Regions from separate parts of the Mesorhizobium sp. M6A.T.Ce.TU.002.03.1.1 genome, predicted to be linked through region 2. Evidence: predicted binding sites of a transcription regulator. Region 2 holds the regulator's gene; the other holds the start of a gene.
What was found. The regulator PhoB, encoded in region 2, activates phosphate uptake and scavenging genes when phosphate is short. The targets are predictions, from matches to a motif close to TGTCATNNANCTGTCAT.

Region 1: a site for PhoB is predicted at 2,484-2,500, ahead of EOC93_RS00470 (ceramide glucosyltransferase). Genes of this name have one in related genera too.

What each region holds. Positions count from the first base shown of each region.
Region 1 is NZ_RZTI01000001.1:96,589-101,007, forward strand. It holds gene argF (ornithine carbamoyltransferase) at 1-683, shown strand, start outside; gene EOC93_RS00460 (Hsp33 family molecular chaperone) at 792-1,826, shown strand; gene apaG (Co2+/Mg2+ efflux protein ApaG) at 1,982-2,374, opposite strand; gene EOC93_RS00470 (ceramide glucosyltransferase) at 2,600-3,754, shown strand; gene EOC93_RS00475 (O-succinylhomoserine sulfhydrylase) at 3,803-4,419, opposite strand, start outside.
Region 2 is NZ_RZTI01000016.1:39,429-43,847, reverse strand. It holds gene pstA (phosphate ABC transporter permease PstA) at 1-1,029, shown strand, start outside; gene pstB (phosphate ABC transporter ATP-binding protein PstB) at 1,042-1,857, shown strand; gene phoU (phosphate signaling complex protein PhoU) at 1,893-2,600, shown strand; gene phoB (phosphate regulon transcriptional regulator PhoB) at 2,617-3,306, shown strand; gene EOC93_RS07710 (ROK family protein) at 3,341-4,419, opposite strand, start outside.

The DNA.
Region 1 (4,419 bases), on a different contig from region 2:
CCGAGATGCAGCTCGGCCGCTCCGAAACCATCGCCGACACGGCCAAGGTGCTGTCGCGCTATGTCGATGCGATCATGATCCGCACCACATCGCATGACCGGCTGCTGGAGCTGACCGAGAACGCCACCGTTCCCGTCATCAACGGGCTGACCGACGATACCCATCCCTGCCAGCTGATGGCCGACATCATGACCTTCGAGGAACATCGCGGTCCGGTCGCCGGCAAGACCATCGCGTGGACCGGAGACGGCAACAACGTGCTGCATTCGCTTCTGGAAGCCTCGGCGCGGTTCCGCTTCAACCTCAACGTTGCCGTGCCGGAAGGCAGCGAGCCGGCGCAGAAGCATGTCGACTGGTCGACGGCGCATGGCGGCAAGTTGAATTTCACCCGCTCGCCCGAGGAGGCGGTCCACGAGGCCGACTGCGTTGTCACCGACTGCTGGGTGTCGATGGGCCAGGAGCACCGTGCCCGCGGCCACAATGTCTTCTCACCCTATCAGGTCAACGCGGCGCTGATGGCGAAGGCAAAGCCCGACGCATTGTTCATGCACTGCCTGCCGGCGCATCGCGGCGAGGAGGTCACCGACGAGGTCATCGACGGGCCGCATTCGGTGGTGTTCGACGAGGCCGAGAACCGGCTCCACGCCCAGAAGGCGGTTCTGGCCTGGTGCCTCGGCGCTTGATCCGGGCCACCTTGATCCGGGCCACCTTGATCCGGCAATGTGTGGTGCCTATCTCAGGCGCATCACGCAAATCGAGCGCGTTTCGACGCATGCGCCCCGGAGGGCGGCATGGCCGCGCCCCGGAGCTTTGTTATGTTGGAAACTCATCAATTGGCTGAACATCAACCCAAACTCGGCGAGTTCGGCTATGCCGGCGACGATCATGTCGTGCCCTTCGAGGTCGGCCCGCTCGACGTGCGTGGCCGCACCGTCCAGCTCGGGCCGATGCTCGACGCGATCCTCAGCCGTCATGACTATCCCGAGCCGGTCGCCCGCCTGCTGGCGGAAGCCTGCGTGCTGACGGTGCTGCTCGGCACCTCGCTCAAATTCGAGGGCAAGTTCATCCTGCAGACCCGCACCGACGGGCCGGTCGACATGCTGGTTGCGGATTTTTCCACGCCGCAGGCTCTGCGCGCCTATGCGCGCTTTGATGCCGACCGGCTGGAAGCGCTGACGTCTGCCGGCGAGACCTCGCAGCAGACGCTGCTCGGCAGCGGTGTCCTGGCCCTGACCATCGACCAGGGCGCCCACACGCAACGCTATCAGGGCATCGTCCAGCTCGACGGCGAGACGCTGGAAGAGGCCGCGCGCACCTATTTCCGTCAGTCGGAGCAGATCCCGACCGATCTCAGGCTCTCGGTGGCCAAGCTGTTGACGCCCGGCGTCGGCGGTGCCCGCGAGCAATGGCGTGCCGGTGGCATTCTGGCGCAATTCCTGCCGCAATCGCCCGAACGCATGCGCGTGCCCGACCTTCCGGGCGGCGACGGCGATCCGCGTGAGGAGATCCACGATCCGGCCGACAATTCCTGGCAGGAACTGCTGGCGTTGCTTGGAACGATCGAGCCGACGGAGATGATCGATCCGACGATCGGCGCCGAGCGCTTGCTTTACCGGCTGTTCCACGAGCACGGCGTCCATGTCTTCGGCGGCGTGCCGGTCGCCGACCAGTGCTCATGCTCCAAGGAGAAGATCCGCGGCATCCTCGAAGGCTTCTCCGCCGACGAGATCAGGGACAGCACCGAGGATGGCGGCATTCACGTCGCCTGCGAATTCTGCTCGAAGCAATATGACTTCGATCCGGCGGAGTTCGGCTCGGCACAGTAAAGTGGATAGCGTTGGCGCTGCCCCTCACCCTCACCCTCTCCCCATAAGGACGGGGAGAGGGGGGCGCTGGAGCTTGTCCCTTCTCCCCGTCCTTTACGGGGAGAAGGTGCCGGCAGGCGGATGAGGGGCGGCGCGAACGGCCGATGCTTTCTCTCTCAGTTCACCGTCCGCCGTGTGCCCGGCAAGTCGAGCGAAAAGGCGGGGATGGCGATATCAAACGTCTCGCCCCGCTTGTTGCGCATCGTGTAGTGGCCGACCATGATGCCGGACGGCGTCGAGAGCGGGCAGCCGGATGTATATTGATAACTGTCGCCGGGGTTGAGTTCGGGCTGGTCGCCGACAACACCGGCGCCGCGCACTTCCTCGACCCGGCCGGTGCCGTCGGTGATGTGCCAGTAGCGTGACAGAAGCTGCACGAATTCATCCGACTGATTGTCGATGGTGACCTGGTAGCCCCAGACATAGCGGTTCTCCGACGGATCGGAGCGATCCTCCAGATAGAACGGCCTGACCTGTACTTCGATGTTGCGCGTAACGGCGCTGTACATAGACTACTCCACAATATGTAGACGGAACTTTCGACGCTCTCCGTGGTTTGGTCAACCGGGTGCTTTCTGGCGTTGTCCGACTCCTTTGAGCGCAGCTGCCGAAGAACAATGTCATTTAAGTGACACATGACAATGATGGTGTGCAGGGCCGGGCGACTCAGCATTCTGTCGAACTGTTGAAAACGGCTTCCATGCGGCCGGTTTTTCTGGAGTGACCAGATATCGATGGAACTGACAGTCACAGCCGCCTTGCTTTCCACAGCTCTGCTCCTTGTCAATCTCGCCAGCATCCTGCTCGCTTCGTTGAAGCTGAAGCGGCCTGGCAGGATCGCGCCGCCAGCCGGCAAGGCGCCTGCGGTGTCGATCGTCGTGCCGTCGCGCGGCGTCGAGCCGTTTGCCGAGGAAACGCTCGAGCGCGTCTTCTCGCTCGACTGGCCGCGCTATGAGCTCATCTTCTGCGTCGCCCATGCCGACGACCCGGTGGTCAGGCCGATCACCGATGCGATCGCCCGCTTTCCGGCCGTGCCGGCCCGGCTGCTCGTCGGCGACGACCGCATCAGCGGCAATCCGAAACTCAACAATTGTGTGAAGGGCTGGGAGGCCGCGCGCCACCGCTGGGTCATCCTTGCCGATTCCAACGTCCTGATGCCGAGGGACTATGTCCAGCATCTGATGGCGACGTGGCGGCCCGACACCGGCCTTGTCTGCTCGACGCCGATCGGCTCGCGGCCGGACGGGTTCTGGGCGGAGGTCGAATGCGCATTCCTCAACACCCTACAGGCGCGCTGGCAATATGCCGGCGAGGTGATCGGCCTCGGTTTTGCCCAGGGCAAGAGCATGTTGTGGGACAAGCCCATGCTCGACGCCAATGGCGGCATCCGTGCGCTTGCCGCCGAGATCGCCGAGGACGCCGCCGCGACCAAGCTGGTCAACGGGCTCGGACTGCGCGTCAATCTCGTCGCCTCGCCCTTTGAGCAGCCGCTCGGTTTGCGCACTCTCGGCGAAATCTGGTCGCGCCAGGCCCGCTGGGCACGCCTGCGCCGCGTCACCTTCCCCCTGTTCTTCGCGCCCGAGATACTGATCGGCGCGGCGATGCCGCTGGCGCTTGCGCTGATTGCGGCGGCCAGCGCCGGCTTCAGCCTGTCGGCAACCGCCATCGCCGTGCTGGTAGTCGCGTATTTGCCGGAATGCGCTCTCGCCTCGGCTAAGGGCTGGCACCTGTCGCTGCGCATGATCCCGGCGATGGTTGCGCGGGACGTGATGCTTCCCGCCATTTGGGCGCGAGGCTGGCTCAGCGGTGCCGTCGACTGGCGCGGCAACACGATGACCATCCACACCAGCGCCGCTGCGGAATTGGAAGAGACCCCGTCGGGCGCCTGACAGCGCCTGCTTTTGACGATGCGAGCAAAGCCGCTCCAGTGCGTATCCCTATCTGGCGGCTTTCAATGCCTGCTCGATGTCTTCGAGCAGGTCGTCGGCGTCCTCCAGGCCGACAGACAGCCTGAGCGTGCCTGGCCCGATGCCGAGTTCGGCGCGCGCCTCGTCGCTCAGATTCTTGTGCGTCGTCGTCGCCGGGTGAGTGATCAGGCTCTTGGCGTCGCCGAGATTGTTGGAGATCAGCACGATATCGAGCGCGTTCTGGAAGGCGAAGGCCGCCTGCTTGCCGCCCTTGACGTCGAGGCAGATCAGCGTCGAGCCGCCCGACATCTGCTTTTTGACGATCGCCGCCTGCGGGTGGTCGGCGCGGCCCGGATAGATGACACGGGCAATCCCTGATCGCTCGGCAAGGAAATCTGCGATCCGGCCGGCACTTTCCGTCTGCTGGCGCACGCGCAGCGGCAGCGTCTCCAGGCCCTTCAGCAGCGTCCAGGCGTTGAAGGGCGACAGGCTCGGACCGGTGTGGCGGAAATAGTCGTGCAGGTTCTCATCGATCCACTTCTTGTCCGACAGGATGACGCCGCCGAGGCAGCGGCCCTGGCCGTCGATGTGCTTGGTCGCCGAATAGACGATGATATGGGCGCCGAGCTGCAAGGGCTTCTGCTGCA
Region 2 (4,419 bases):
TTGGCGCGCGGCCATGGTGCGACCGAGGGCGAAAACGGCATGCTCACGCTGACGAGCGGCGCGTCGTCGCTGCTGGTCGCGTTCAATGGCGGCACGGTCAAGCTGACCGCGCTGTCGCCTGGGGCCAACGGAACGGCGGTCGCAAAGGGCACGGTGATCGAGGCGCTGGACAGCACGGCGCCAGCCGCGAGCGGCCAGGCATTCCTGCGGGTCATCGACACGCCGGAAGCATCGCGAAAGATTTCGGACAAGGTGATCGTCTGGCTCGATACGCTGAAGAGCGCCGGCCTGATCGAAAGCCGGTTCAACTCGATCTTCTTCTTCACCGGCGCAAGCCGCGAGCCGGAACTGGCTGGTATCTGGGGCGCGGTCGTCGGATCGTTCCTGACCATGATCGTAACGCTCGCCATCGCCTTCCCGATCGGCGTTTCGGCGGCGATCTATCTTGAGGAATTTGCGCCCAAGAACCGGCTGACGACGATCATCGAAGTGAATATCAACAATCTGGCGGCGGTGCCTTCGATCGTCTTCGGCCTGCTTGGACTTGCCGTATTCCTGAATTTCTTCGGCCTGCCGCGCTCGGCCCCGGTGGTCGGCGGCATGGTGCTGGCGCTGATGACCCTGCCGATCATCATTATCGCCTCACGCGCTTCGCTGCGCGCCGTGCCACCGTCGATCCGCGAGGCGGCGCTTGGCATCGGAGCGTCCAAGGTCCAGACCGTATTCCATCACGTCCTGCCGCTGGCGATGCCGGGTATCATGACCGGCACCATCCTCGGAATGGCGCATGCGCTGGGTGAAACCGCGCCGTTGCTGATGATCGGCATGGTCGCCTTCATCGTCGACATTCCCGGTGGCTTCACCGATCCCGCGACGATCCTGCCGGTGCAGATATTCATGTGGGCCGATTTTCCTGAAGCGGGGTTCCAGCAGAAGACTTCGGCGGCGATTTTGATTTTGCTGGTGTTTTTGGTCATCATGAATGCCATCGCGGTGATACTGCGCAGGCGCTTCGAGCGGCGCTGGTAAGGAGTAGAGGATATGAACATCATGACGGAAGCCAGCGTCGAGCAGAAACTGAGTAGCGGAACCAACGAGCCTTCGATCAAGATGAAGGGCGAAAAGGTCTCCGTTCATTACGGCGAGAAGCGAGCTCTGTTCGACGTGGATCTCGATGTCCGCGAGAACCAGGTGACGGCGTTGATCGGCCCATCGGGCTGCGGCAAGTCGACCTTTCTGCGTTGCTTGAATCGAATGAACGACACGATCGACATCGCGCGGGTAAGCGGCAAGATCACGCTCGACAACGAGGATGTCTACGACCCGAAAATCGATGTCGTCGAGCTGCGAGCTCGCGTCGGCATGGTGTTCCAGAAGCCGAACCCGTTTCCGAAGTCGATCTACGAAAACGTCGCCTACGGTCCGCGCATTCACGGTCTGGCCAGGAGCAAGGCGGAGTTGGACGGCATCGTCGAATCGAGCCTGAAGAAGGCCGGCCTGTTCAACGAGGTCAAGGATCGCCTGCTCGAGTCGGGCACTGGCCTTTCCGGTGGCCAACAGCAGCGTCTGTGCATTGCGCGCGCCATCGCTGTGTCACCGGAAGTGATCCTGATGGACGAGCCGTGTTCTGCGCTCGATCCGATCGCCACCGCCCGTGTCGAGGAACTGATTGACGAACTGCGCCAGAACTACACGATCGTCATCGTCACCCATTCGATGCAGCAGGCAGCGCGCGTGTCGCAGCGCACGGCGATGTTCCATCTCGGCTATCTGGTCGAGGAGGGCGCGACCGATAAGATGTTCACCAACCCCGACGACAAGCGCACCCAAGACTACATCACCGGCCGGTTCGGCTAAGCGGTCCGGCGAATTTCGAGCACGAGGACAGTATCATGGGTGAACATACCGTCGCATCTTTCGACGAGGAATTGGAGCACATCGACAGGCTGATCCGCGACATGGACGAGCTCGCCGCCGCGATGGTCGCAGCGTCGATCCGCGCGTTGCTCGCGTCAGACAATGCGATGGCGCAGCGCGTCGTCTCGGATGACGCCATCATGGATGCGCGGCAGCGTGAACTCGACGACAGCGCGATCACGCTGATCGCCAAGCGGCAGCCGATGGCGCAAGATCTGCGCGCCGTGGTTGGCGCAATCCGGATGGCCGGCGATCTCGAGCGCATCGGCGACCTGGCCAAGAACATAGCCAAGCGGGTCAACGCCGTCGGTCAGAGCGCCACGCCGCGTAATCTCTCGCACGGTATCGACGCGATGGCGGATCTCGTTCTCGAGCAGCTCCGCGGCGTGGTCGAGCACTATGTGTCGCGCAACGCCGGCGCGTTGAAAGAGCTGCGCGCCGCCGACGAGAAGATCGACGTGAAATACACGGCGGTTTTTCGCGAACTCCTGACCTACATGATGGAGGACCCGCGCAACATCACCGCCTGCACGCATCTTCTGTTCTGCGCCAAGAATCTCGAGCGTATCGGCGATCATGTCACCAACATCGCCGAAAACGCCTACTATGTCGTGACCGGGCAGCAATTGCCGGCGGATCGACCGAAGCTCGACGAAACGACGATGTCGGCGTCGGCGACATGACAGGGGTAACCGGCCGATGATCGCGCCGCGCATCATGGTGGTGGAGGACGAAGAGCCGCTGGGCGTCCTCCTTCGCTACAATCTGGAATCCGAAGGCTATCAGGTCGAGGTGGTGACGCGCGGCGACGAGGCCGAAATCCGGCTTCAGGAAAACGTGCCCGATCTTCTGGTGCTCGACTGGATGGTGCCGGCGGTTTCGGGCATCGAGCTTTGCCGTCGCCTTCGGGTGCGTCCCGAAACCGAGCGGCTGCCGATCATCATGCTGACCGCGCGCGGCGAGGAAAGCGACCGGGTGCGCGGCCTCTCGACCGGGGCCGACGACTATCTGGTCAAGCCGTTCTCGACACCGGAATTCATGGCCAGGGTCAAGGCGCTGCTGCGCCGCGCCAAGCCCGAAGTGCTGTCCAGCGTGCTGAAGGTCGGTGACATCATGCTCGATCGCGAATCGCACAGGGTCTATCGCAAGAAGAGCGAGATCCGGCTCGGGCCGACCGAATTCCGGCTGCTCGAATTCATGATGCGGCACCCGGGTCGGGTGTTCTCGCGCAGCCAGTTGCTCGACAATGTCTGGGGCGAGACGATCTACATCGACGAGCGCACGGTGGACGTCCATGTCGGCCGGCTGCGCAAGGCGGTCAACAATGGTCGCATGCCCGATGTCATCCGCACCATCCGCGGCGCGGGCTATGCGATCAGGGAAGACTGAACAGACTGCCTAAATTCAAGCTGCGTTCTTCCGTTCAGGCCACGTGCTTCCTGGCCGTGCCGGACTTCCCTTGCGCGCCCGGCGCGAAAATCTCCTGGTCGACGAAGCTCAGCGCTCGCATGGCGCAGCCTTCGCGGATCAGCGGCAGCTCGTTCGGCTCGGTGTCGAAGGAAATCGAACCCGAATGCTGACCGCCGGCGGTCTGAGCGATGGCCTCGCGCAGGGCCGGCTCGATCAGGTCGAAAGCGGCAGCGCTGGCGCCGACCATGGCGACCGGCGCCGGATCGATCAACGCGAACAGGCTGCCGAGCCCGAAGCCGAGCGCTTCGCCGGCCTTGCGGTAGGCTTCGCGCTCCGGTCCGTCCGTCTGGCGCGCCCGGGCCGCCAGTGCCCGCATCTCGGCGTCGCTGACATCGGCGACCGGCTCGGCGTTCTCGCTCAACTGCCTTGCATTGCGCCAGATGGCGTAGTTGCCGGCATAGGCCTCGACGCAGCCGCGCCGCCCGCAGCGGCAAAGCGCGCCGCCCGGCCGGTGGATCATGTGGCCGAATTCGCCGCCTGAGGAATGGGTGCCGGTGAACAGTTCGCCCTTCAGCACCAGCCCCATGCCGATGCCGTGGGAGAGCAGGATGGCGATGAAATCGTCGCGGTAGCGATCCGGGTCGCGCCAGCGCAGCGCCACGGCCATCATGTTGCAGTCGTTCTCCATGATGGCCGGGATGCCGAACTCACGTTCCAGAATGTCGGCGAAGGCAATGTTCGTCTGCGGCGTGATCGGCGACCACAACATGGCGCGCGCATGGGAATCGGTGATGCCCTGGATCGCCAGCGCGATGCGGGCGACGCTTTGGACATCGAGATCGGGATCTTCGAGCCGGCGCCGGACGATGGCGACACATTCGTCGATCAGCTCGTTGCGCGACATGGTCAGCGTGTCCAGCCGGCGCTGTTCCTCGGCGACCACTTGTCCGGCATAATCGATGACGGCGACCGAGAGGAAATTCAGCGACAACACGACGGCCAACACCGCTGCCGCTTCCGGATTGAGGCTGAGGCCGACCTGCGGCCGGCCGCGTTTCAGCGAAACCGTCTCGCTCGCCTTGCTCTCGGTCA